Regions from separate parts of the Cobetia sp. 29-18-1 genome, predicted to be linked through region 1. Evidence: predicted binding sites of a transcription regulator. Region 1 holds the regulator's gene; each other region holds the start of a gene.
The links. Region 1 encodes sigma-54, which starts transcription at its own class of promoters, with help from an activator protein. Its sites were predicted from a motif close to TGGCACNNNNNTTGCTNT; they were not measured.
Positions count from the first base shown of each region.

Region 2: QD208_RS16100 (NCS1 family nucleobase:cation symporter-1) is a predicted target of sigma-54. The motif match lies at 3,198-3,215, and genes of this name have one in related genera.
Region 3: QD208_RS02770 (sugar phosphorylase) is a predicted target of sigma-54. The motif match lies at 3,163-3,180, and genes of this name have one in related genera.
Region 4: QD208_RS09445 (P-II family nitrogen regulator) is a predicted target of sigma-54. The motif match lies at 2,473-2,490, and genes of this name have one in related genera.

Region 1 covers NZ_JARWKS010000016.1:52,746-58,767, forward strand. The annotation lists gene rapZ (RNase adapter RapZ) at 1-811, opposite strand, end outside; gene QD208_RS12900 (PTS sugar transporter subunit IIA) at 949-1,419, opposite strand; gene raiA (ribosome-associated translation inhibitor RaiA) at 1,429-1,737, opposite strand; gene QD208_RS12910 (RNA polymerase factor sigma-54) at 2,398-3,846, opposite strand; gene lptB (LPS export ABC transporter ATP-binding protein) at 4,080-4,820, opposite strand; gene lptA (lipopolysaccharide transport periplasmic protein LptA) at 4,824-5,402, opposite strand; gene lptC (LPS export ABC transporter periplasmic protein LptC) at 5,511-6,022, opposite strand, start outside.
Region 2 covers NZ_JARWKS010000026.1:20,232-26,253, reverse strand. The annotation lists gene QD208_RS16115 (M48 family metallopeptidase) at 122-625, shown strand; gene QD208_RS16110 (sodium:proton antiporter) at 778-2,049, shown strand; gene QD208_RS16105 (aspartate/glutamate racemase family protein) at 2,149-2,904, opposite strand; gene QD208_RS16100 (NCS1 family nucleobase:cation symporter-1) at 3,285-4,760, shown strand; gene QD208_RS16095 (GGDEF domain-containing protein) at 5,104-6,022, shown strand, end outside.
Region 3 covers NZ_JARWKS010000002.1:228,455-234,476, forward strand. The annotation lists gene QD208_RS02765 (hypothetical protein) at 1-944, shown strand, start outside; gene QD208_RS02770 (sugar phosphorylase) at 1,032-2,930, opposite strand; gene QD208_RS02775 (GlsB/YeaQ/YmgE family stress response membrane protein) at 3,293-3,541, opposite strand; gene nrdR (transcriptional regulator NrdR) at 3,940-4,428, shown strand; gene ribD (bifunctional diaminohydroxyphosphoribosylaminopyrimidine deaminase/5-amino-6-(5-phosphoribosylamino)uracil reductase RibD) at 4,661-5,815, shown strand; gene ribBA (bifunctional 3,4-dihydroxy-2-butanone-4-phosphate synthase/GTP cyclohydrolase II) at 5,972-6,022, shown strand, end outside.
Region 4 covers NZ_JARWKS010000009.1:166,975-172,996, reverse strand. The annotation lists partial or broken gene QD208_RS09460 (magnesium chelatase domain-containing protein) at 1-170, opposite strand, end outside; gene QD208_RS09455 (hypothetical protein) at 1,391-1,669, shown strand; gene QD208_RS09450 (accessory factor UbiK family protein) at 1,764-2,138, opposite strand; gene QD208_RS09445 (P-II family nitrogen regulator) at 2,576-2,914, shown strand; gene QD208_RS09440 (ammonium transporter) at 2,946-4,193, shown strand; gene glnK (P-II family nitrogen regulator) at 4,343-4,681, shown strand; gene QD208_RS09430 (ferredoxin--NADP reductase) at 4,810-5,586, opposite strand; gene QD208_RS09425 (LysR family transcriptional regulator) at 5,873-6,022, shown strand, end outside.

The DNA of each region.
Region 1 (6,022 bases):
CAAAGTAGCTCGCCAGCTGCTCGCACAGGTAGACGCTGCGATGCTGGCCGCCGGTGCAGCCCACGGACACCGTCAGGTAGCTGCGGTTGCTGTCCTGATAGGCGGGCAGCCAGCGTTCCAGCCAGCCGGCGATATCGTCATGCATCGCCTGGACGGTGGGGTAGCGCTGCAGGAATTCGGCCACGCTGTCATCGCGACCGGTATCGCCGCGCAGATTGATGTCCCAGTACGGGTTGGGCAGGCAGCGGGCATCGAACACCATGTCGGCGTCGGTCGGCACGCCATGCTTGAAGCCGAAGGATTCAAAGGTCAGCGTCAGGTGGCGGGAGCTGTGCTGGGCGACCTGCTCGGTGATGCGCGAGCGCAGGTCGTGCACGCTCAGGTTGGTCGAGTCGATGACCAGATCGGCCTTCTGGCGAATGGGAGCGAGCGTCTTCTGCTCGATCTCGATGGCCTCGGCCAGGGTGTGGTCGTTGTCGCGCGTCAGAGGGTGACGACGACGGGTCGCCGAGTAGCGTTCCAGCAGCACTCGCGAATCGGTGGTCAGGTAGACGACCTGCACGTCCATGCCGCTCTGGCGGACGTTGTCGAGCAATTCGGGGAAGCGGGTCAAGGCTTCCGGCAGGTTGCGGGCATCGATGGAGACCGCGATGCGCCGGCGCGCCGGGCTGTCCTTTTCGAGCTGATCGACCAGTGGCGCCAGCAGCATGCCGGGCAGATTGTCGATGGCGTAGTAGCCAATGTCTTCCAGCGCCTGGAGAGCGATGGATTTCCCGGAGCCGGAGCGGCCGCTGATGATCACGATCTTCATGAAGTGCTCTCCAAGGGCGAGGTCAACGTCGAAAGAATGCAGGGGTGGGGCAGAAGGCTGCCCGCTATCAGTGCGCTGTACGTCAGCCGATGGGAGGCCAGCAAGACGAAAGCCCGGACGATGTCCGGGCCTGTCATTCAGCGCGCCGGTAATTCGGCGATGGCTTGGGTCAATGCCTCAAAGAGTGCACGCTGGCTGTCTGCCTGGCGCAGGGCCGAGCGATTGGCCGGGGAATTGAGCAATTCCGCGACCTGCCCGAGCAGCGTCAGATGGGTCTCATCCGCTTCCTCAGGCACCAGCAGCACGAACAGCAGATCGATGGGTTCTCCGTCGATGGCATCGAAGTCGATGGGTTCACCGAGCTTCAGAAACGCAGCGATTGGCGTCTTGCAATGCGGGCTGCGTGCATGGGGCACGGCCACACCGTGGCCAATGCCGGTCGACCCCAGTCTCTCGCGCCCGATCAGGCGCGAGAAGACTTCCTGGCTATCCAGGCTGGGAATGTTCTGTGCGATGAAGGTGCTGAAGAATTCAAGCACCCGCTTCTTGCTCCCCCCGGGGACACCGTACAGCGTGCGCTCGGGGGGAAGGATCTGATCAAGTGTCATGGCTGAAGGTCAACGGGTCCCGGTGCCCTGAGAGCGAGCCTGGGACTTTTCCTTGTGTTTGACCAGCTGGCGATCCAGCTTGTCGGCGAGCGCGTCGATGGCAGCGTACATGTTGGGGTCTTCTGCCAGGGCGTGGAGGTCAGCGCCTGCCGCGTGCAAGGTGCAGGCAGCCTGCTGGCGCTCCTTCTCGATCGACAGTGTCACCTGAACATTGGTGATGTTGTCGTAATGCCGTTCGAGGCGAGCGAGCTTCTCGTTGACGTAATCGCGGAGAGGATCGGTAAGTTCCACATGATGCCCGGTGATATTCACTTGCATGGACACGCTCCTTTATCCAGCGGGTTGCCATTCAATTGTAACCCTTTTTGACTACGAGCAAACCCTGATCGGACGCTCTGCAACAGGCTTGACGGCCACCGTCTGGCGATGTTTTCGCACCCTTGCCAGTGGCGTCAGATGTCGTGAGCGTCTGTACCGACAATGCCCAAGCTTTGCGCAAAGATCAACGCTGCGCTGCATCGTGGCTCAGTGCTTGTCTTCAACTCAGTGAGGGGTAACGGAGTGGACTTCAAGGGCACGTCTGGTGGGTGGTGCGTGAAAGACGCGCAAGAAGGCGGGTTTTCGTCGCCAATCCCTGCATGTACGTCGCCTTTCAGGCGCTTCGATTGCGTGGAGCAAGCGGCGTTTTGGGAGGTTGTCCGGGTGTCATCCAGGTGCAATACGCGCAAAAGTGACTTTAAAAACATGCGATTGACGGTGAATGACGCTGGCGGAATGGCGGTTTTTTGCCGTCATCCTGCGCGCCGTCATGGGCCATGACGGGTAATTGACGAGCGGTTGACGGGATGACAGAGCGCGCGACAGGCGCACCGCTGTCCGCGAAGTCAGAGGCTGATGAGCGGAAAATCCAGGGCTTGAGGTTGGCGGCGGCTGCCATTGTGGAGGTGAAAGCAGGGCATGGCAGCCGCAGATGACGCGTCAGGCCAGACGCTTGCGCTCGCTGGAGGAGGGGATGCCCATCGCTTCGCGATACTTGGCCACGGTGCGGCGTGCGACCTCGATGCCATCGCTGGCGAGCAGATCGACTAGCCGCGAGTCGGAGAGAGGCTTGCGGGCCGGCTCTTCCGCGATCAGCTTGCGGATGCGGGCACGAATGGCGGTGCTTGAGTGGGCGTCGCCACTGCCGCTGCCACCGACCTGGCTCGAGAAGAAGAACTTGAGCTCGAAGACGCCGCGCGGGGTGTGGATGTACTTCTGGGTCGTGACCCGCGAGATGGTCGATTCGTGCATCTCGACCACTTCGGCGATGTTGGCCAGAATCAGCGGCTTCATGCCTTCCTCGCCTTGCTCGAGGAAGTCGATCTGACGCGCCATGATCTCGCGGCCGACCTTGAGCAGGGTGTCATTGCGCGATGACAGGCTCTTCATCAGCCAGCGCGCTTCCTGCAGGTTGTCCTTGAGGAAGGTGTTGTCGGCGGACTTGTCGGCACGCTTGATCAGCGCGGCGTATTCCGGCTGGATGCGCAGCTTGGGCAGCGCTTCCGGGTTGAGCTCGACCTGCCAGCCGTGGCGGGTATGGCGCACCAGCAGATCAGGGATCACGTAATCGCTGGCGGGCTCGCCCCAGGCGGATGCCGGACGCGGGTCGAGCGCGCGCACCAGGCGAATGACGTGATCCAGCTCGTCATCGTCAAGGCTCAGGCGCCGCTTGAGCAGCTTGCGGTCATCGTTGCCCAGTGCCTCGAGGAATTGACGTACCAGGCGGCGCGCCTGCGCCAGCAGCGGCAGATCATCCGGCAGCAGCGCCAGTTGCAGCAGCAGGCATTCGCGCAGATCACGAGCGAAGACGCCGGTCGGGTCGAACTGCTGCAGACGCAGCAATACCTGCTCGAGCTCGGAGGCCTTGAGGCCGGGCAGGCCCTGGCCACGCAGGCCATCGACCAGCTCATCGAGAGACAGGCTCAGATAGCCGGCGCCGTCGACGGCATCGATCAGGCTCTCCGCCATCTGGCGTTCACGGCCATCGAGGTCGGTCATCGCCAGCTGCCAGCGCAGGTGGTCCTGCAGGCTCTCGACGCTGGTATTGCGATCGAAGTCCGGCCCTTCTTCGCTCCCGCTGCCACTGCCGGAGCTGGTCAGGCTACCGGCGTGGTCCTGGTAGAGGTCCGACCAGTCACTGTCGAGGGGGTATTCCTCGGGAATCTCGCTCGAGGAGTCGGCAGTGGAGATCTCGCTCGAATCCTGTGTCTCGACGACATCCAGCGACTCGTAGTCCTCGTCGAGCTCCAACATGGGGTTGGACTCGAGGGCTTGCTGAATCTCCTGACGCAGGTCGAGCGTCGACAGCTGCAGCAGCTGGATCGCTTGCTGGAGCTGCGGCGTCATGGTCAGCGAGGTGCCGAGGCGGAGTTGCAGGGTGGGTTTCATGGAGTCAGTCAATTCACGGCAAAGGAACGTGCTTACTACGCTATACCGTGACTCGGGGCACTGACAAGTGGTTGCCGCGAATATTCAAGCAACTTGCATGCCATGTTTCCACCAAGGTGGTATGGACGTCATGCATGCGTCTGATGTCAGACATGAAAAAGCCGCTACGCGATAAAATCACGCAGCGGCTTTCGAAGCTTTCGCCTCGCGAGGACTCAGCGCATCCCCTGACCCTAGAGCGTGAACTCGTGGCCCAGGTAGACGTCGCGCACCTGCTGGTTGGCCAGGATGGAGTCCGCATCACCGTGGGCGATGATCTGGCCATCGCCGACGATATAGGCGGTGTCACAGATATCGAGCGTCTCGCGCACGTTGTGGTCGGTGATCAGCACGCCGATGCCACGATCGCGCAGTTGGCGCACGATGCTCTTGATCTCGCCCACCGAGATGGGATCGACGCCGGCGAAGGGCTCATCAAGCAGCACGAAGTCCGGCTCGGTGGCCAGTGCACGGGCGATCTCGACCCGACGACGCTCACCACCGGACAGGCTCATGCCGGCACTGGCGCGGATGTGCGTGATGCTGAATTCCTCGAGCAACTCTTCAAGGCGTGCCTTGCGGCCATTGCGATCCAGGTCCTTGCGGGTCTCCAGAATCGCCATGATGTTGTCGGCCACCGACAGCTTGCGGAAGATCGACGCCTCCTGCGGCAGATAGCCGATGCCGGCGCGTGCACGCTGATGCATGGCGGCAGCGGAGAGGTCCTTGTCATCGATGGAGACGTTGCCGGCATCGGCGCGCACCAGCCCGACGATCATGTAGAACGAGGTCGTCTTGCCGGCGCCGTTGGGGCCCAGCAGGCCGACGATGTCGCCCTGGCGGATCTCCAGCGAGATGTCCTTGACCACCTTGCGGCCCTTGTAGGCCTTGGCCAGATGGCGAGCGCTCAGCGTACGCGGAGTAGCAGCAGTCATGACTCAGTTTTCCTTGCTGGCATTGGCGCCGCGCGGCGTCAGAGTCATGTGCACGCGACCGCCTTCGGTCTGCTGTGCCGTCTTGCTGTTGTTGGCGTTCACCTGGCGCTTGTCGAGGAAGTACTCCACGTAGCCGCCTTCGAAGGTGTCATCGCCTTTCTCGAGACGCGCGTTGCCGACCAGCTCCACGCGGCGCTCCAGTGCATGGTAGCGGATGGTGTCGGCCCAGCCCTTGACCAGTTTCTCGTCGGGCGCGGGCTGCTGTTCCAGGTAGGCACGCTTGCCGGTGGCCTTGACCAGCGAGATCTCGCCGCTGCCGGCGCGGCTGATATCAACGCGGCTGGCATCGAGTTTCATGCTGCCCTGGCGCATTTCCACCTGGCCGGTGTAGGTGGCGGTACCGGCCTTGTCATCGAGCGACAGAGCGTCTGCGGCGATGTTGATCGGCTGGCTGGCATCGCTGTCCAGCGCCATGGCGGCCGGGGCGAAGGTGGACATGCCCAGTGCCAGGCAGAGCGCCATGACACCGCTGTTGAGGGTCTGGCGACAGGCCGTCAAGGGCTTGCGAGTCGTGGAAGTCATGGTGGCTCCTTGGCATGACGGGGTCGCCGCCCGAGCAATGATGCCATCGAGCGGCAGAGAAGAAGGTGTTGCGGCGCGGGTCATGGCTTGACGGCCAGCCCGGCGGGTTCATTCACCGCTGGCAGGCGCTGCCTCGAAGGTGCTGTTGACGCGCCCATCATCGGGGGTGGTGCTGTCGGTGCCCGAATCGATGCGCTCGGCTTCCTTGCTGGCCTCGCTCTGGCCCGTGCCGGGTTGCAGGACGCTGCGAACGCGGCCCTGCAGCACGGCGGAGTCCTGGGAGAGGTCGGCGCTGAAGCTGTCACTTTCGACATGCTGGCCATTCTGGGTGATCACGACCGGCACGTCACTCCAGGCGCGATTCTGATCACGGCTGTAGTGCAGGACATCGGTATCGAGGGTCCAGCGGTCATCGGGCTGGCGCAGTCTGGCATTGCCCTCGAGGGTGAAGGTGTCGCCGCCGGCGCTCAACACGCCATTGTCACCCGTGGCATACCAGCGGCGGTCTTCACTGTCGTTGGTGCGAATCTTCGGGGTCTGCGCCCGGGTCACGTCATCGCCTGGCGTGTGCTCGATATGCGGCGAGGTCATGGACTGGATCGCCACGCCGCGCGCATCGA
Region 2 (6,022 bases), on a different contig from region 1:
GACAGGCCTGGCAGGTGGCGGACGTCTCGCCCCTCGCTTTCGGCGCCATGACAAGAAAACCCGCCTCGGCGGGTTTTCTTGTCTCTGGCCCTCCTTCGGACAGCAACAGGAGAGATGCCCAGTGGCTGATCTACGCTATCTCAAGGGCTACGCCCCCGAGATTCAACAGCAGGCGAGTGAACTGCTGGCGTCGGGCAAGACGGCAGCCTTCTTTCTCGGCAAGTATCCCGAGCCTCATCAGCTGCAGGGTGCGCGGGCGCTGCATGACTACACCATGGCGCTGAAGAATCAGTATCTGCGCAGCTCGGCGCCGATCAGCAAGGTGATCTACGACGACCGGATTCACGTCATCGACAACGCCCTGGGGCTGCACACCTTCGTGTCGCGGGTGCAGGGCAACAAGCTCAAGGCCAAGAACGAGATCCGTATCTCGTCGCTGTTCCGGCGCCTGCCGGAGCCACTGCTCAACATGATCGTGGTGCATGAGCTGGCGCATCTGCGCGAGAAGGCCCACGACAAGGCGTTCTACCGGCTCTGCTGTCACATGCAGCCGGAGTATCATCAACGTGAGTTCGAGCTGCGTCTCTATCTCTGCCACCGTGAACGCCACGGCGATCTCTGGTAGCCGCCTCCATTCTGGTAGCCACGAGCCGTTCTGGACAGTCACGCTCAGTTCAGACAGCCACGCGGCTGCTCACGCGACAGAAGAACTGGAAAGAATGACAAGGACGTCATGCCATCAGGGGTATCGGCGCCACTGCAAAGGACCGTTTTCGGATGCTCAATCTCGCTGCACTGTTCATCACCATCACTGCCGTGTGCATGTGGTTCAATCATCGCGTCCTGCGCCTGCCGCCGACCATCGGCGTGATGGCCATCGGCCTGGTGCTGTCGCTGGGCGTGATCGGGCTCGATCACTTCGCGGTGACCACCGTCGTGGCCGATACCGCGGAAGACTGGTTGGGCCGAATCAACTTCAACAGCCTGCTGATGGACGGCATGCTGTCCTTCCTGCTGTTCGCCGGCGCGCTGCACGTGGACCTCTCGCGCCTCAAGGCCTACCGGCGCTCCATCGGCCTGCTGGCCACGCTGGGCGTGCTGATCTCGACGCTGGTGATCGGCTCCGCCGCCTGGTGGCTGTTCCAGTGGGCCGGTATCGAGGTGCCCTACCTGTATTGCCTGGTGTTCGGTGCGCTGATCTCGCCCACCGATCCGATCGCCGTGCTCGGCATCATGCGCAGTGCCGGCGCGCCTGCCGACATGGAAATCCGCATCGTCGGCGAATCGTTGTTCAATGATGGCGTGGCGGTGGTGCTGTTCACCGCGCTGCTGAGTGCGGCGTCGGCCGGCAGCGGTGAGGTCGAGCTCGGCCACATGGGGCTCTTGTTCCTCGAGGAAGCGGGTGGCGGCATTCTGCTGGGGCTGGCGCTGGGCGCGCTGGTCTACCAGCTGATGCGCAGCATCGACCAGTATCAGGTCGAGGTGATGCTGAGTCTGGCGCTGGTGCTGGGCGGCTATGCGCTGGCCTCGGCGCTGCATGTCTCCGGCCCCATCGCGATGGTGGTGGCGGGGCTGATCATCGGCAACATGGCGCGTGATGGCGCCATGTCCGACAACACCCGCCGCTATCTGGACGGCTTCTGGGAGCTGGTCGACGAGATTCTCAATGCGGTGCTGTTCGTGCTGATCGGCCTCGAACTGGTACTGATGCCGATCACGCTGACCTCGATCGGCATCGCGCTGGTGCTGGTGGCGGTGATCCTGCTCTCGCGCCTGGCGCTGATCGGTCTTCCGCTGAGCATCTTGCGTCGCTGGTACATCTTCCGCCCCGGCACCACGCGCGTGCTCACTTGGGGCGGCCTGCGCGGTGGTATCTCGGTGGCGCTGGCACTGGCGATTCCCGAAGGCGACTTCCGCGAGCCGCTGGTGGTCACCACCTACATCATCGTGTTGTTCTCGATCCTCGTGCAGGGGTTGAGCATCGGCAAGCTGGTGACGGCGGTGGTCGGCGATCGTAGCCACGCGGGAGAGTCGAACGACAAGCACTGAGTCAAAGTCGGCCAATGCAAACGCCCCTTCACTGGCAGCAGTGAGGGGGCGTTTTCGTTTCGGTCGCGAGGCGCCAGCCAAGGGCAGTTTGCTGGCGGGTCAAAGGGCCGCCAGGCCCCGGGCAAAGACACCGCTGAGGGGTTTCACCTCACCCGCTTGCTTCGCGCGAGCGACAGCGGGCTGGCGCATCAGGGTCAGCAGCAGGTCGCGCCCCGCCAGCAGCGGGTCGACCACCGGCAGGCCGATCTCTGACGCAATGGCATCACGCAGCGGCCCCATCGCAGCGCAGCCCAGCACGATGCTGCCGGCACCGCTGGCTCTGGCGTGTTCACAGCGCTCCAGCAATGGCACGGGGGGAGTGCGCGCCTCGGACAGCGCGAGTACCGGTACGTCACAGGCCAGCAGCGCCTTGCACAGAGGGCGCATCGCATAGCGCTCCAGCAGCTGCTCGGACATCGGCAGCGTGCTGGTCATGCTGGTGACGATGGCAAAGGAGGGAGCCGCCAGTGTGGCCATGTGCATGGCGGCCTGGGCGATGCCGATCACCGGCACGGGGCTCAGTTCGCGTGCGGCCTCGAGGCCGGGGTCACCGAAGCAGGCCAGCAGATAGCCATCGGCGGGCGGGGTCTCCAGCAGGCCCTCACGATCACGGGCGATCAGCGCCAGCAGCGCGACCACCGCCATGGCTTCCTCAATGGCGGTCTCGATGCTGGGAGCGCCATGCTCGGCAGTCAGCACCTCGAGGTGGACGTCCCGGGCGAGCTGCCGTTGCAGCGAGTGCGCCATCTGCTGACTCATCGCCTGGCTGGTGTTGGGATTGATGACCTTGAGACGCAACATGGCGGGCTCTCTCATGATGGGTGGCTCGTGATGGGCTTTCTCGTGCCGGCGCGCGCCGGATGCGGGGCCGTGCGAGCGGAGCACACAAAACACGAGCAGCATCCGTGCCAGTCCGGGGACACCCGCTGGCGCAACGTTCGTTTCATTGTCGGCGCGCTGCTGTGGTGCATATGGCTAATACAGCGGAAGTTGATGGTGCCTGATGTCTCAGGAGTTGCCACGTACATGACGTTGCTGGCAGGGGTGTCACGCAGATCGGGCCTTGGGGAAAACGCTTGGAGATTGAAAATCCGCAACAAGTGTTTCACTGGCACGCTTGTTGATAAGGGGAGGGTATGGCGAGGCATGACGCCTCGTGACTGGCCCATGGCCCACAAGCCCCTCTGGAGACAACAATGACACCCCAGACTCCCCCTGATCTGAGCAACGCGAGCAAGCGGCTCATCAATGAGGACCTCGCCCCCTGCGAGCAGAACTGGAACTGGTACAACATCTTCTCGTTCTGGATGTCCGATGTGCACAGCGTCGGTGGCTACGTCTTTGCCGCCAGTCTGTTCACCCTGGGGCTGGCCAGCTGGCAGATTCTGGTCTCGATGCTGGTCGGCATTCTGGTGGTGCAGGTGTTCGCCAATCTGATCTCGCGGCCCAGCCAGCAGACGGGGGTGCCCTTCCCGGTGGTCTGCCGGCAGTCCTTCGGCATCTATGGTGCCAACATTCCGGCGATCATCCGCGGGCTGATCGCGGTGGTGTGGTACGGCATCCAGACGTATCTGGCGGCGCATGCCTTGATGCTGGTGCTGCTGCGCTACGTGCCGTCGCTGGAAGGGCTGACCGAGACCCAGCTGTTCGGGCTCTCGCAGCTGGGCTGGTACTGCTTCCTGTTCATGTGGGTACTGCAGGCGCTGGTGTTCTGGTGGGGCATGAATGCGGTGCGTCGCTTCATCGATTTCGCCGGGCCAGCCGTCTATGTGGTGATGTTCGCGCTGGCGGGCTGGATCGTCTGGCAGGCCGGCTGGGACAACATCAGCTTCACGCTGGGCAGCAAGACGCTCTCGGGCAGCGACGCCCTGTGGCAGATGGTGATCGCCGCGGCGCTGGTGGCGGGCTACTTCGCGGGGCCGACGCTCAACTTCGGGGACTTCTCGCGCTACTGCGCTACCCCTGGGGATGTGAAGCGCGGCAATTTCTGGGGCCTGCCGGTCAACTTCCTGCTGTTTGCCGTCATCACCGTGGTGGTGGTGTCCGGCACGCAGCCCATCTTCGGCGAGATGCTGCATGACCCGATGGAGACCGTCGCCCGCATCGACAATGGCGTCGCGGCAGCGCTGGGCATCCTGACCCTGGTGCTGGCGACCATCGGCATCAACATCGTGGCCAACTTCGTGTCACCGGCGTTCGACTTCTCCAATGTGGCACCGTCCCGCATCAGCTGGCGCATGGGCGGCATGCTCGCCGCCGTCGGCTCCATCTTCATCACGCCGTGGAATCTGTTCAACAACCCGGAGATCATCCAGTACACCGTGGGCATCCTCGCCGCAGCCATCGGCCCGGTGTATGGCGTGATCCTGTTTGACCACTATCTGGTCAACAAGGGCGGCATCAACACCAAGGCGCTGTTCACCGACAGCGCGGAAGGCGAGTACTTCTTCGAGAAGGGCGTCAACGTCGCGGCGGTCAAGGCGCTGCTGGTCTCCTCGGCGGTGACGCTGATCATCAGCTTCCTGCCGCTGGGCGACATCACCCACTTCACGCTGTTCATCGGCGGGCTGATGGCGACAGGGCTTTATGGCGTCTTCTCGGGGTACTGGCTGGGAGATGCCGCCTCTGCACGCATCTATGTGCCGGCCGGGGTACGCCAGAAGATGTCATGACGCTCAGGCCATGACCTGGCCGTGACCTGGCCGTGACCTGGCCGTGACCTGGCCGTGACCTGGCATTGCCTTGGCTTTACCTTCAGCGCCCTGCTGTCGCCACCGAGATGGATGACGACAGCAGGGCGCTTTCGTTCGTGTTGCCGGCACATTCGTGTTGCCGGCACATTCGTGTTGCGACGCGTCTTTGCCCTTGCTTCGCCTGCCCGGCCTGATGACACAGCACATTGTTCTATCAGGCAGTCGGTAATCTTGCGTTTACTGATCAACTCTTTATTCCAGTGAGGTGTGCTCTGCGCGCGGTGTAACATTGGTTGATGCTACCGAGTGTCGAGGATGGAACATGCTGCTTCATGAACATCTGATATTGCCGGGCAGGGACGGTTCGGATATCGAAGCGCAGCACTATCGCACGCGAATCAACAATACCTTCATCATGTTCGCCATGGCGTGCTTCGCCTGCTTCCTGCTGTTTGACTATTTCCAGGTGCCGTCTGCCTGGCAGGCGTTGTGGGTGGGGCGGCTGATCATCTTCCTCTGCTGCCTGCTGTGCATCCTCCAGCTGCGCCGCGGCGGCGTGCATTCGGACAAGATCCTGCTGGCCGGGGCGATACCCGCCAACCTGTTCTTCTGCTTCGGTGCCGCGCTGATTCCGGATGCACTGACGCTGACGCTGTGGAACCTGAGTTTCTCGACCTGCATGCTGATCGCCATGCCCGCCTGGCTGGTGTGGGGCTGGCGCTACCAGCTGGCCAGCAGCCTGCCGCTGATACTGTGTTATGTGCCCATCTATGTGTGGCTGAGTCCCTTGTCGTTGACGACATTGGCCGGCGCTGGCGGTGCCTACATCCTGGGGACCCTCTTCATCGCGCCGGCACTGGCGCATGCCCGAGCCTCGACCTTCCATCGCACCATCCGGCTGCAGCGCACGCTGGAGGCGCGCAATCTCGAATTGCACGACATGAATCAGCGGTTGCTCACTCAGCAGAACGAGCTGGAATACCGCGCCAATCATGATCTGCTGACGGGGCTGCCCAATCGCCGTTTCGGCTTTGATTTTCTCGAGCGGATGCTGGCCGAGAGCACGAGCACCCGGCAATGCATGTCGATCCTGTTCGTGGATGTCGATCGCCTGAAGCACGTCAACGACAGCTTCGGGCACGCCGAGGGGGATCGCCTGATCCAGCTGGTGGCCCGGAGTGTCGCCCAGGCGGCCGGTGAAGATGGTCTGGCATGCCGCCTGGGCGGCGATGAATTCCTGG
Region 3 (6,022 bases), on a different contig from region 1:
ATCTGCCGCAGCATCACCGCATCCTGTGGAACGACGGCCCGCGTCTGCGGGCGCTGGATGAGGAGCTGACCGAGCATGGCCTGGCGCCGATGGAAGCCGGCAAGGGGCGCAATGTCTGGTACTGCTCAGGCTACGTCCAGGCCTCGGGCATCGCCGAGGCGGTGGCACTGCATGACTGCGATATCGTCACCTATGACCGCGGCCTGCTGGCGCGCCTGATCTACCCGGTAGCCCATCCGCAGTTCAACTACGAGTTCTGCAAGGGCTACTACTCGCGCATCGCCCAGGGCAAGCTGAACGGCCGCGTGGCACGCCTGATGGTCACGCCGTTGATCCGTGCGCTCAAGAAGGTCTATGGCCCGCTGCCGTACCTGGATTATCTCGACAGCTATCGTTATCCGCTGTCCGGCGAATTCTCGATGCGCACCGACGTGCTGGCGGACATCCGCATTCCCAGTGACTGGGGGCTGGAGATCGGCGTGCTGTCCGAGGTCCATCGCAACTACTCCACCAAGCGTCTGTGTCAGGTGGACATCGCCGATGCCTACGATCACAAGCACCAGCCGCTGTCCGAGGAAGATGCGCTGGGCGGTTTGAATCGCATGAGTTTGGACATCGCCAAGGCCATGTATCGCAAGCTGGCCACGCTGGGCGTCGAGATGCACGGCGAGACCTTCCGCACCATCAAGGCCACCTACTACCGTATCGCGCTGGACCTGATCGAGACCTACTACAACGATGCCGTCATGAATGGCCTGACGGTGGACCGCCACAGTGAGGAAGCGGCGGTGGAGCTGTTCGCCGCCAACATCATGGATGCCGGCAGCGCCTTCCTCGACAATCCGCGCGACAAGCCCTTCATCCCGAGCTGGAACCGGGTGCAGTCTGCCGTGCCGGACCTGCTCGAGCGCATGCACGAAGCGGTGGAGCTGGACAACCAGTAAGGCTCGCGGCGGGAAACAGCAAGACCTACGACAACGGGGCTGCCACTGGCAGCCCCGTTGTCGTAGGCAGAGGAAGAAACGCGGGCGTCAGACGACCTCGATGGCCGGCGGGCGCACTGTTTGCTCCATCAGCCAGGCCGCCTGATAGGGACGGCGAGCCATGGTGGGGTCGTAGGCCTTGTCGTGGCACAGGTGGTCGGTCAGCGCGACGCCTTGCCAGCTTTCCGGCAGCGGCAGTACGCGCGGCTGATCGGTGACATTGAGGGCGAACAGCAGGCGTCGCCCTTCATGGGTGACGCGCTCGAAGACGAAGAAATCCGGGCCGACATCGAAGACATTCTGGTCGGCATCCGGGTGGAAGCAGGGTTCGTTGCGGCGCAGTGCCATGCGGCGCTTGAGGGCGTGGAAGACCTCATGGGTCGCGGTGTTGGGGCTTGCCAGCAGCGCTTCCAGTTCATCACGCTGCCATTTGCGGCGGTTGATGGCGCGCAGATGGCCATCGCGCTCGACGCCTTCCTGGTGGTTGGGAGTCGCGGTCAGCGAGTGGATGTACAGCCCCGGGATGCCCTGCAGGCTCAGCATCAGGGTCTGGCTGGCGATGAAGCGCTCGATCTGCCACGGGTCCTGGCCGCGCCGCGTGCCCTTGAGCGCATCGAAGTAGCTGATGTTGAGCTCATAGGGGGTGTCGGCGCGGCCCGGGTTGGCGCGCATGCTGACGTAGCCACCGAAGTCATGCACCAGCCGCACCAGGGTGTCGCGCTCGTGGTCGGGCAGCAGGCCCTCAAGGGCGCGAACGCCGATACCGTCGTGACTGGCGGTGAAGTTGAAGTAGCTGCAGCCGGAAGGCAGGGACGGCAGGCTGGTGGCCCACTGGGTCAGGGCGCTGGCATCGCCGGAGGTCAGGGTGTGCAGCGTCAGCGGCGGCAGCGTGAACTGATAGATCAGGTGCGCTTCATCGGCCTGGGCGCTGCCCTCGATGGCGGTGAGGTCGTGCTGTGACAGGCGATCGAGCCCGAAGTAGGACATGTTCTCGGCGTGGGGCACGTTGGTTTCGGTGATCAACAGGCTGCCCGGCGCCAGATGGTCGACGATGGCGCGCAGCAGGCGCACCACGGCGTGTGTCTCCGGCAGGTGGATGCAGGAGGTGCCCTGGCGTTTCCACAGGAATGCCACCGCATCGAGGCGGATGATGCCCGCGCCCTGCTCGAGGTAGTAAAGCAGGATGCCGATGAACTCGAGCAGCACATCGGGATTGGCGAAGTTCAGGTCGATCTGGTCATCCGAGAAGGTTGCCCAAAGATGGCGCAGGCCACGACGGGTATGCACCGGCGTGAGCAGGGCAGATGGACGCGGGCGCACGACCTCGGAGACATCGGTGTCGGGGTCCATCTCGATGAAGTAGTCGCGGCCGGGCTGCACGCCGGCCAGATAATCGGCGAACCACAGTGACTCGCGCGAGCAGTGATTGATGACCAGGTCTGCCATCAGGTCGCGCTGCTCACTCAGGCGCCGGATGTCCTGCCAGTCGCCGAGGACCGGATTGACCTCGCGATAGTGGATGACGCTGAAGCCGTCATCGCTGCTCCACGGAAAGAAGGGCAGCACGTGGACACCGGACAGGCTGTCGTCCAGTCGGCTGGCGAGGAAGTCGTGCAGGGTCGCCAGTGGCGCCTCGCCTTCCTGCTGCAGGCTGTCGCCGTAGGTGATCAGCCACTGGTCGCGCTCGCTCCAGAGCGGCTCGCCTTCCGGTACGCGGGGGTTGAGGCGCGTGCGATGGAAATCCAGCACCGTCTCCAGGCGTCTGAGGACTTCTTCATGACGCTGTGGGTAGATCTCGGCGAGCAGGCGTGTGGCGTGCGCCTGGAAATCAGCTTGCGAGAGACGTTTGGCGAGAGAGACTCTGGCGCGTGGCCTGGCGCTGCCCTCGCTCGGCGCAGGATCTGAGGCAGTGGATGTCGAGTGATCGGGAGATGACGTATCGGACATGGGCAATCCTCGTGGCAGCAAAAGCGGTCAGACTCTGCCTCGTGAGCCGCAATGGCAGAGCGTGTCGCGGGTGATCTTCGGGAAGCCCGCCGGTGCAATCCTGCGGGGCCGGTGGCAAGACTGGAAATCACATATCAGATGAAGTCGGCTGGCCGTCGCTTGGTGAAATCCCTGAATGGCGCATCGCTCAGCGGCGCCCGTGGGTGACGGCCTGGCGCCTTTACTCATGAGTCATGCACGCCTCGGGCCAGATTCGTCAAGCCTGCAAGGCAGGACGGCCAGCCTGCATGTGCCGGCTGGCCGTCCTGTCTGGCGTCATGTGGCCTGCGGCCAGCTGACGCCACTGCGCTTCATGACATGCTTTACTTGCGCAGCACGCGATACAGAATCAGCAGAATGACGGCGCCGAGCACGGCAATGACAAAGCTGGCCAGATTGAATCCCGTCACTTCACCGAAGCCCATCAGGGTGCCGACCCAGCCACCGACAACGGCACCCAGGATGCCGATGATGCTGGTGACGATGATGCCACCCGGGTCCTTGCCGGGCACGATCACCTTGGCGATGATGCCGGCAATAAGACCGAATATGATCCATGCAATGATTCCCATGTCGCAGCTCCTTGCGTCATCGTGATCAATCTCGCGGCAGAGATCATCTGCCGCCAGTCGTGAAAGGATTTCACGGCTCGGGCAAGCGTCCTTGTGAGGCGCTGCACCCTGATGTCATCTTTCGGTTATCGGGCGGGGATTTCAAGCCTGCCGGCAGGTTGATGGACGCTTTCGCCGCGGTGTCCGCCCCCCCGGGGCGACAATCCAGGAAACTCCTGTCGCCCCTTGGGCGCTCCTCAAGGCTAGTTCAGTCATGTCGGGGCTGACATAGGCTCCCGTGGCGGTGCCTTAACGGTTACAATACCCGCCATTCGCTGTCATTCGGCTGCGCTGCGCCACTTCCTCGCTGTGCTTCGCGCGGGGCCGCAGCCACCTCGCACCCAAGCAGGCTCTCCAACATGCACTGTCCCTTCTGTGGAACTCATGAAACCAAGGTCACGGATTCCCGACTGGTGGTCGAGGGTGACCAGGTGCGGCGGCGTCGCCAGTGCGCGGCCTGCGGTGAGCGTTTCACGACCTACGAAACGGCGGAGCTGGTCATGCCGCGCGTGGTCAAGGGCGACGGTTCGCGTGAGAGCTTCGATGAGCACAAGCTGCGTGCCGGCATGCTGCGCGCGCTGGAAAAGCGCCCGGTTTCCTCCGAGCTGATCGAGGCCGCGGTGGAGCGCATTCGTCAGCGTCTGCGTGCCACCGGCGAACGTGAGATCGAGGCGCGGCGCATCGGTGATGAGGTCATGCAGCAGCTCAAGCGGCTGGATCAGGTCGCCTATATCCGCTTCGCTTCGGTCTATCGTCGCTTCCAGGATCTTGATGAGTTCCGCGCCGAGATTGACCGTCTCGCCCAGGAACCCAGCTTCCTGCCGGGCGAGGAAGACGCGCGGCCCTGATGCCTCGCCACAGGCATCCTTGCAGATGCCCTCGAGGCCTGCGCCTGCTGGCCCTGTCGCGTCACGCTGCGTGGCTCAGGCCTCGGGGTATTGTCTGCCGTCTGGGCAACGCCTGACCTTCTCTCGTTTCACGCCAAGGTATCGCATGTCTCTTTCTCCTCATGCTTCTCATGCTCCCCGTGACAGCCACTCTCACGACCGCAGTGCTCCCTCGGCGCGTGATGCGCGCCACATGGCCCACGCCCTGCGCCTGGCACGACTGGGCAGCTACACGACGCAGCCCAATCCGCGTGTCGGCTGTGTCCTGGTAGAGGCCGAGACCGACGAGGTGATCGCGAGCGGCTTTCACGTGCGTGCCGGGGAAGGGCATGCCGAGGTCAATGCGCTGGCAGAGGCAGGCGAGCGCGCGCTGGGCTGCGTGGCCTATGTGACGCTGGAGCCCTGCTCCCACACCGGGCGTACCGGCCCTTGCTCACTGGCCCTGATCGCGGCGGGCGTCTCGCGGGTGGTGATCGCGATGCGTGATCCGAATCCGCAGGTTGCCGGGCGCGGCATCGCGCTGCTGCAGGGCGCGGGCATCGCGGTGACGGTCGGGGTGATGGAGCAGGAGGCGCGAGCGCTCAATCCCGGCTTCCTGTCACGCATGGAGCGCGGTCGGCCCTTCGTGCGCCTCAAGCAGGCCATGAGTCTGGACGGGCGCACGGCGATGGCTTCCGGCGAATCCCAGTGGATCACCGGCCCCGAAGCGCGCAGTGCCGTGCAGCGTCTGCGCGCGCGCTCCAGCGTGGTGATGAGCGGCATCGAGTCGGTCATCTTCGATGATTCGCGTCTCAATGTGCGCGCCGACCAGCTCGGGCTCGAAGACCATCCGCTGGGGCTCGAGGCGCTGGTGGCGCGTCAGCCGTTGCGCGTGGTGGTGGACAGCCATCTGCGTCTGCCGCTGGCGGCGCGCATTCTGGCGCAATCCGGTCGTACGCTGCTGGTATGTGTCGCGGATGAGACAGCGGCGCTGGCTGAGCGACGTACCTTGTTGGAGGCGGCCGGTGCCGAGGTGTTGGCGCTGCCGGCCGGCGAAGATGGACGCGTGGACCTCGAGGCCCTGCTGCGCTATCTGGCCGAGCACGAGCAGGCCAACGAGGTGCTGCTGGAAACCGGCGCGGTGCTGGCCGGGGCCATGATTAATGCGGGGCTGGTCGATGAGATGCAGATATTCATGGCACCGACGCTGCTGGGGGGCGAGGCTCGCCCGCTGCTGGCGCTGCCGGGGCTGGATCACATGGCGCAGCAGCGACGGGTCGAGATTCGCGGTATCCGGGCGGTGGGGCGTGATTGGCGCATCACCGCAGTGCCGGTAGCATCGCCAGACCCGCAGGAGAGCGGCGACTGATTTCTTCTTGTCACGCAAGCACTTGCCGCCGTCTGGCGACAGCGGCGTCGCTGGGTGCTGGCGCAAAACGGGGTGGCGGGGTACCCTGACGCCCGACTTTTTGATAATACGCGTGGGTCCGGCATGGGCCGGCGCAGCCCGTAAAGTGGAGCAAGCATGGCGCTATCAGGCATCGCAGCACTCGTCGAGGATATCCGGCAAGGCAAG
Region 4 (6,022 bases), on a different contig from region 1:
CCGGCATTGAGCAGCGCACTGCGCACCCGCTCGCGACTCTCCTTCACCGCCGCTTCCGGCAAGCCGACGATGGACAGCCCCGGCAAGCCGTTGGAAAGGTGTACCTCCACCTGAACTTCCGGTGCCTCGAGACCAAGTGACGCGCGCGTGCGCAACATTGCCAATGACATGAGCCTTCCCTGCGTGATGCCGCCTCTCAGTTGCACGGCGCAATCGGAGCAGGCACTGGCCTGCCATGAGCGCGAAGGCACACACCGCTGCCAACCCTCCCAGCATGGCAAACCTCATACTCCCCAGAAGGCGAGCGCCTCAACGCTCGGGCGCTCGACAATTGCCGCAAGGCTTCGCATACCCCCACGACACTGCCATGCGTCACCTGAAAATGCGTGTTCAGGTGACGGCTCTCGCGTCTATAACGTAAATTTCTTTACGCCCCAGACTCCCGCAATTACTGAATACGTAACAAACAGACAGGCTGTGGATAACATTACATAATTATTGCGTGTGGACATTTTTTGAGCGCTCAAAACTTCATCATTCGAGGCACTGGTGCCATCGATGATCAAGCGAGCCAACGTCGGACCAGGACACCCACAGCCCGATCTCAACTCACAAGCACCAACCAACAGAAATTAAACTCAATAACTGCAGGCAGGGTGCTTGGACGATCGACTCAGTCGAGTGATGAAAGCCATGTCAGAGATCAGAGTGAGCCAGAGGAGCTCATGAGGCGCCTGTCAGGGAGAGATCAGCGACGGCGCATGCGTTGCGTTCGAGGAATTTGCACGAGCATCGGGTCGTTGATGCCGGGGGTTGGCGCCTGAGGGCCTGGCGCTGGGTGACGGCTTATTGCTGCCTGGTGATAGAGAGCGTCTGGCGCCCTGCAACTGCATCTGCGGCTGCGGCTGCGGCTGCGGCTGCGGCTGCGGCTGCGGCTGCGGCTGCGGCTGCCATTTCAGCTTCACGCGCCGCGACGCGCCCGGGTGCTGACGCTGCGGATCGCTCACCGGCATGATGCTTACGCTGCCAGCATTGCCGACAAACGCTCGCGGCGAGTTAAAAGTAGCGGTTTTGGCAGCACTTTCCACGTAAAAGCGCCTGTTTTGGCGCATTTCAGCGCCACCATTCGCCACATGGGCATGGTGTGAGGCCGACTCGATACCTGCCTGCACCAAGAAAGTGCTCATACAGGGGCGATAGCGCCCTCGAGAGAGCCACAAGAGTGCCGCCGGACGGGGACTGCTGTATATTTGATCGGTTGTCCCGGCCTTGCCGGGAGGACCGCCAAGCTGTCTCACGGAACGCCGCCGCTGCGCGGCAGAGAATCGTCCAACCCACGGAAAGGGCCAGCCATTCAGGACGACTTCGGCTTGTTTCAGGAGCACTACCCATGCAAGACATGCTTGCCCCGCTGGCATCCCTGGCGGATGTGATCGGCATGCTAGGCACCACTCTGGTCGTCGGCGCCTTCTTCCTGCTGCAGATCGGCAGACTCGATGCCCGCAGCCTGACCTACAACCTGATGAATCTGAGCGGGGCGATCCTGCTGTTGATCAGCCTGTGCATCAATTTCAACCTCGCCAGCTTCGTGATCGAGATTTTCTGGATCATCGCCTCAGTGGTAGGTCTGGTGCGCTGGATGCTGGGCACTCGCCCCCAGACTGCCTGAGGCCGCCCCTCAGAATCAGCGGCGCCCATGACGCAAAAAACCGCCACGCCCCGAAAGGGCGTGGCGGTTTTGGTTCAGCCGTCACCTGACGGAATCAGGCGTCGCGCTGGCGCTCGATCTCCGCGGCGTGACTGGCGGCTTCACGCTTCGCCACCGCGGCTTCCCCCTCGTCATCCACTGGCGTGGCGGGCTCGGCAGCCGGTGCATTGCCCGCTACCAGCCCCTGCTTCTCCAGCAGTGCCTCAAGGGCGATGACCTGCTTTTCCAGCGACTCGACGCGGCTGCGCGTACGCGTCAGCACATCCATCATGATGTCGAAGTCTTCACGCGAGACCAGTTCCATGCGGTCGAAGGCACCGCGCATCACCCCTTGCACGGACTTCTGCAGCTCTTCCGGGCCATGCGAGGCATCCTGCAGGCGCTCACCGATCTGCTGGGCCATACGCCCGATGACGTCATTCTTGAACATGCTGCACCTCAGCCGTTGCGGGCCGGCGGCCGCGTCGTGCGGACTGCCGGTCAGAAAATGATGACACCCCTGTACATGGGGCCGTCGTGTCCTGCTGCAAGGATACGCAACCCTGGAGTCGGGTGCATGCCCCGCATCGTCCTGCACCAGACAATCCTCATCGGCAGGCACACACCTGCACCACATTAGCACTTGCCCCCACACCCAAAGGCGCAGAAACAGCACCATTACGGTGCATGCCAGGTGACCTTCGGATTCAGCCATCTTTGCACAGGCCGAAAGACTGTCAGCCATCCTGCGATAACCAGATGAGTTACAAGGATTTTCAGCCGCATGGCACATCTCGTGCGATGCACTTGTCAGGAACAGGCCGCCAGCTCATCTGACTGGCCATGCTTAACAAGAATGATCATTCCGGTAGCGAACGGGGGCAGCACATGAAACTGATCACCGCCATCATCAAACCCTTCAAGTTGGACGACGTGCGAGAAGCACTGGCCGACAACGGCGTGCAGGGGATTACCGTCACCGAAGTGAAGGGCTTCGGACGTCAGAAGGGGCATACCGAGCTGTATCGCGGTGCAGAGTACGTCGTCGACTTCCTTCCCAAGGTCAAGATTGAAGTGGCTGTCGATGACAGCAGTGTGGAATCGGTACTGGACGCCATCACCCAGGCGGCCAACAGCGGCAAGATCGGCGACGGCAAGCTGTTCGTCACTCCGCTGGACGATGTCATCCGTATCCGCACCGGTGAACGCGGCGCCGACGCTGTCTGAGCCCCGCGCACAATAACAAGGAGAACCCCGCATGAACGAGATCATCGAGGTCAAGTACGCACTTGATACCTTCTACTTCCTGGTCTGTGGCGCCCTGGTGCTATGGATGGCAGCCGGCTTTGCCATGCTCGAGGCCGGTCTGGTCCGCGCCAAGAACACCACCGAGATCCTGACCAAGAACGTGGCGCTGTTCGCCATCGCCTGCACCATGTACATGGTCGTCGGTTACCACATCATGTACTCGAGCGCCGAAGGCGGCTTCCTGCCGAGCCTGGGCTTCCTGATCGGTGCCGAGAATACCGCTGAGGAAGCGCTCGCTTCCGGTGGCGACATCTACTACAGCGCACGTTCCGACTTCTTCTTCCAGGTGGTGTTCGTGGCTACCGCCATGTCCATCGTCTCCGGTGCGGTCGCCGAGCGCATGAAGCTGTGGGCCTTCCTGGCCTTCGCCGTGGTCATGACCGGCGTCATCTATCCGGTGCAGGGTTACTGGACCTGGGGTGGCGGCTTCCTGAGCGCAGCGGGCTTCAGTGACTTCGCCGGTTCCGGCATCGTGCACATGGCCGGCGCTTCCGCCGCACTGGCAGGCGTGCTGCTGCTGGGCGCTCGCAAGGGCAAGTACGGCAAGAATGGCGAGATCAATGCCATCCCGGGCGCCAACCTGCCGCTGGCCACGCTGGGTACCTTCATCCTGTGGCTGGGATGGTTGGGCTTCAACGGCGGCTCCGAGCTGGTGCTGTCCAACATCGATGAGGCCAACGCGGTCGCTCAGGTCTTCGTCAACACCAATGCCGCTGCCTGTGGTGGTGTCATCGCCGCGCTGATCCTCGCCCGTCTGTGGTTCCGCAAGGCTGACCTGACCATGGCCCTCAACGGCGCGCTGGCTGGCCTGGTCGCCATCACTGCGGGTCCGCTGGCACCGAGCGTCGGTGCTGCCACCCTGATCGGCGCCGTCGGCGGTCTGCTGGTCGTGTTCTCCATCGTAGGTCTCGACAAGCTGAAGATCGATGATCCGGTCGGCGCCATCTCCGTGCACGGTGTGGTCGGTCTCTGGGGCCTGCTGGCCGTGCCGCTGACCAATGACGATGCCACCTTCTCCGCACAGCTGCTGGGCGCCGCCTCCATCTTCGCCTGGGTGTTCATCGCAAGCTTCGTGGTGTGGCTGATCATCAAGGCCATCATGGGGATTCGCGTCAGCGAGGAAGAAGAGTACGAAGGTGTGGATCTGGCCGAATGTGGTATGGAGGCCTATCCGGAATTCACCTCCAGCCGCAAGTAAGCCTGGACGCGACAGCACCTGCAGCATCAAGACTCCCGCCACCTGGCGGGAGTCTTTTTTCCTGACTGGATAAGCGGTGTATGCTTGAGTCAGAGACCGGCGTGACGAGCAGGCCTCGTTACCCGCACCATCACCCAAGGAGAGACACGATGAAACTGGTCACTGCCATCATCAAGCCATTCAAGCTCGACGACGTGCGCGAATCCCTGTCGGAGATTGGCGTGCAGGGTATCACCGTGACCGAGGTCAAGGGATTCGGCCGCCAGAAGGGCCACACCGAGCTGTATCGGGGTGCCGAGTACGTGGTCGACTTCCTTCCCAAGGTGAAGCTGGAAGTCGCGGTGGATGACGCCATGATCGATTCCGTGATCGAGGCGATCACCAATGTCGCCAACACCGGCAAGATCGGCGACGGCAAGATCTTCGTCTCGCCGCTGGAGCAGGTCATTCGCATCCGTACCGGCGAGACCGGCAAGGACGCCGTCTGAGCCTCTGGCACAAGCCCCTGGCACTGACGTGCTGCCCCGACGGGTGACATGAGCACAAAAAAACCGCAGGCCATCGGCCTGCGGTTTTTTCGTTTCAGCGCTTGTCGCTCATGCGTGATGCGCGTGGATCACTTCTCGACGAAGGCACGCTCGATCACGTAGTCACCCGGCACGCCCATCTTCGGCGAGATGGCGAAGCCGCGCGCATCCAGCATGGCGCTGATGTCGTCGAGCATCGCCGGGCTGCCACAGATCATGGCGCGGTCACGCTTCGGGTCCAGCGGCGGCAGGCCGATGTCCTCGAACAGCTTGCCGTTCTCGACCAGGTCCGTGATGCGGCCCTGGTTGCGGAACTCCTCGCGCGTCACGGTCGGGTAGTAGATCAGCTTCTCGGCGATCTCTTCGCCCAGATACTCGTGCTTGGGCAGCTCTTCCGCGATCATGTCGGCATAGGCCAGTTCGGAGACATGGCGCACGCCGTGCATCAGGATGATCTTGTCATAGCGCTCATAGGTTTCCGGGTCCTGGATGACGCTCAGGAACGGCGCCAGGCCAGTGCCGGTGGAGAACAGGTAAAGGTTCTCGCCCGGCAGCAGGTCGTCCAGTACCAGCGTGCCTGTCGGCTTGCGAGAGACCATGATCTGATCGCCCGGCTGCAGGTGCTGCAGGCGTGAGGTCAGCGGGCCATCCTGCACCTTGATGGAGAAGAACTCGAGGTGCTCCTCGTAGTTCGGGCTGGCGATCGAGTAGGCGCGCATCAGCGGCTTGCCTTCGACTTCCAGGCCGATCATCACGAACTGGCCGTTCTTGAAGCGCAGGCTGTCTTCACGCTGAGTGCGGAAGCTGAACAGCGAATCGTTCCAGTGATGGACGTCGATGACTTCGGTTGTGGTCAGACTGCTCACCTGATGGCCTCCCGGGGCGTGGCCCCTCGAATTCGATATTCCCTATTGGCATAAACAAATAACAGCTTATGACCCAATGAACTATGCAGCGATTGTAGTCACTGCAGGGTTATGCGTTAAATGGTTTATCTGGATATAGGTTATCTAGTTTACCAATATTGGTTGCGAATGAATCGCATTTCAACCTCGATCGTGCAGGATTCGCCCGCTCTGACGGCGAATCCTGCGTTGCGTTCACTTTCGCCTCCTCATCTCTGCCCCTTCACTGCATACCCCGGGAGGTCGAATGCGCTACAGCCTTCGCCAGCTGGCCGTCTTCGTGGCGGTCGCGCGGCATGACAATGTCTCGCTGGCCGCCGACAGTCTGGCCATGTCGCAATCAGCGGCCAGCACGGCACTGGCCGAGCTGGAGCGTCAGTTCGATTGCCGGCTGTTC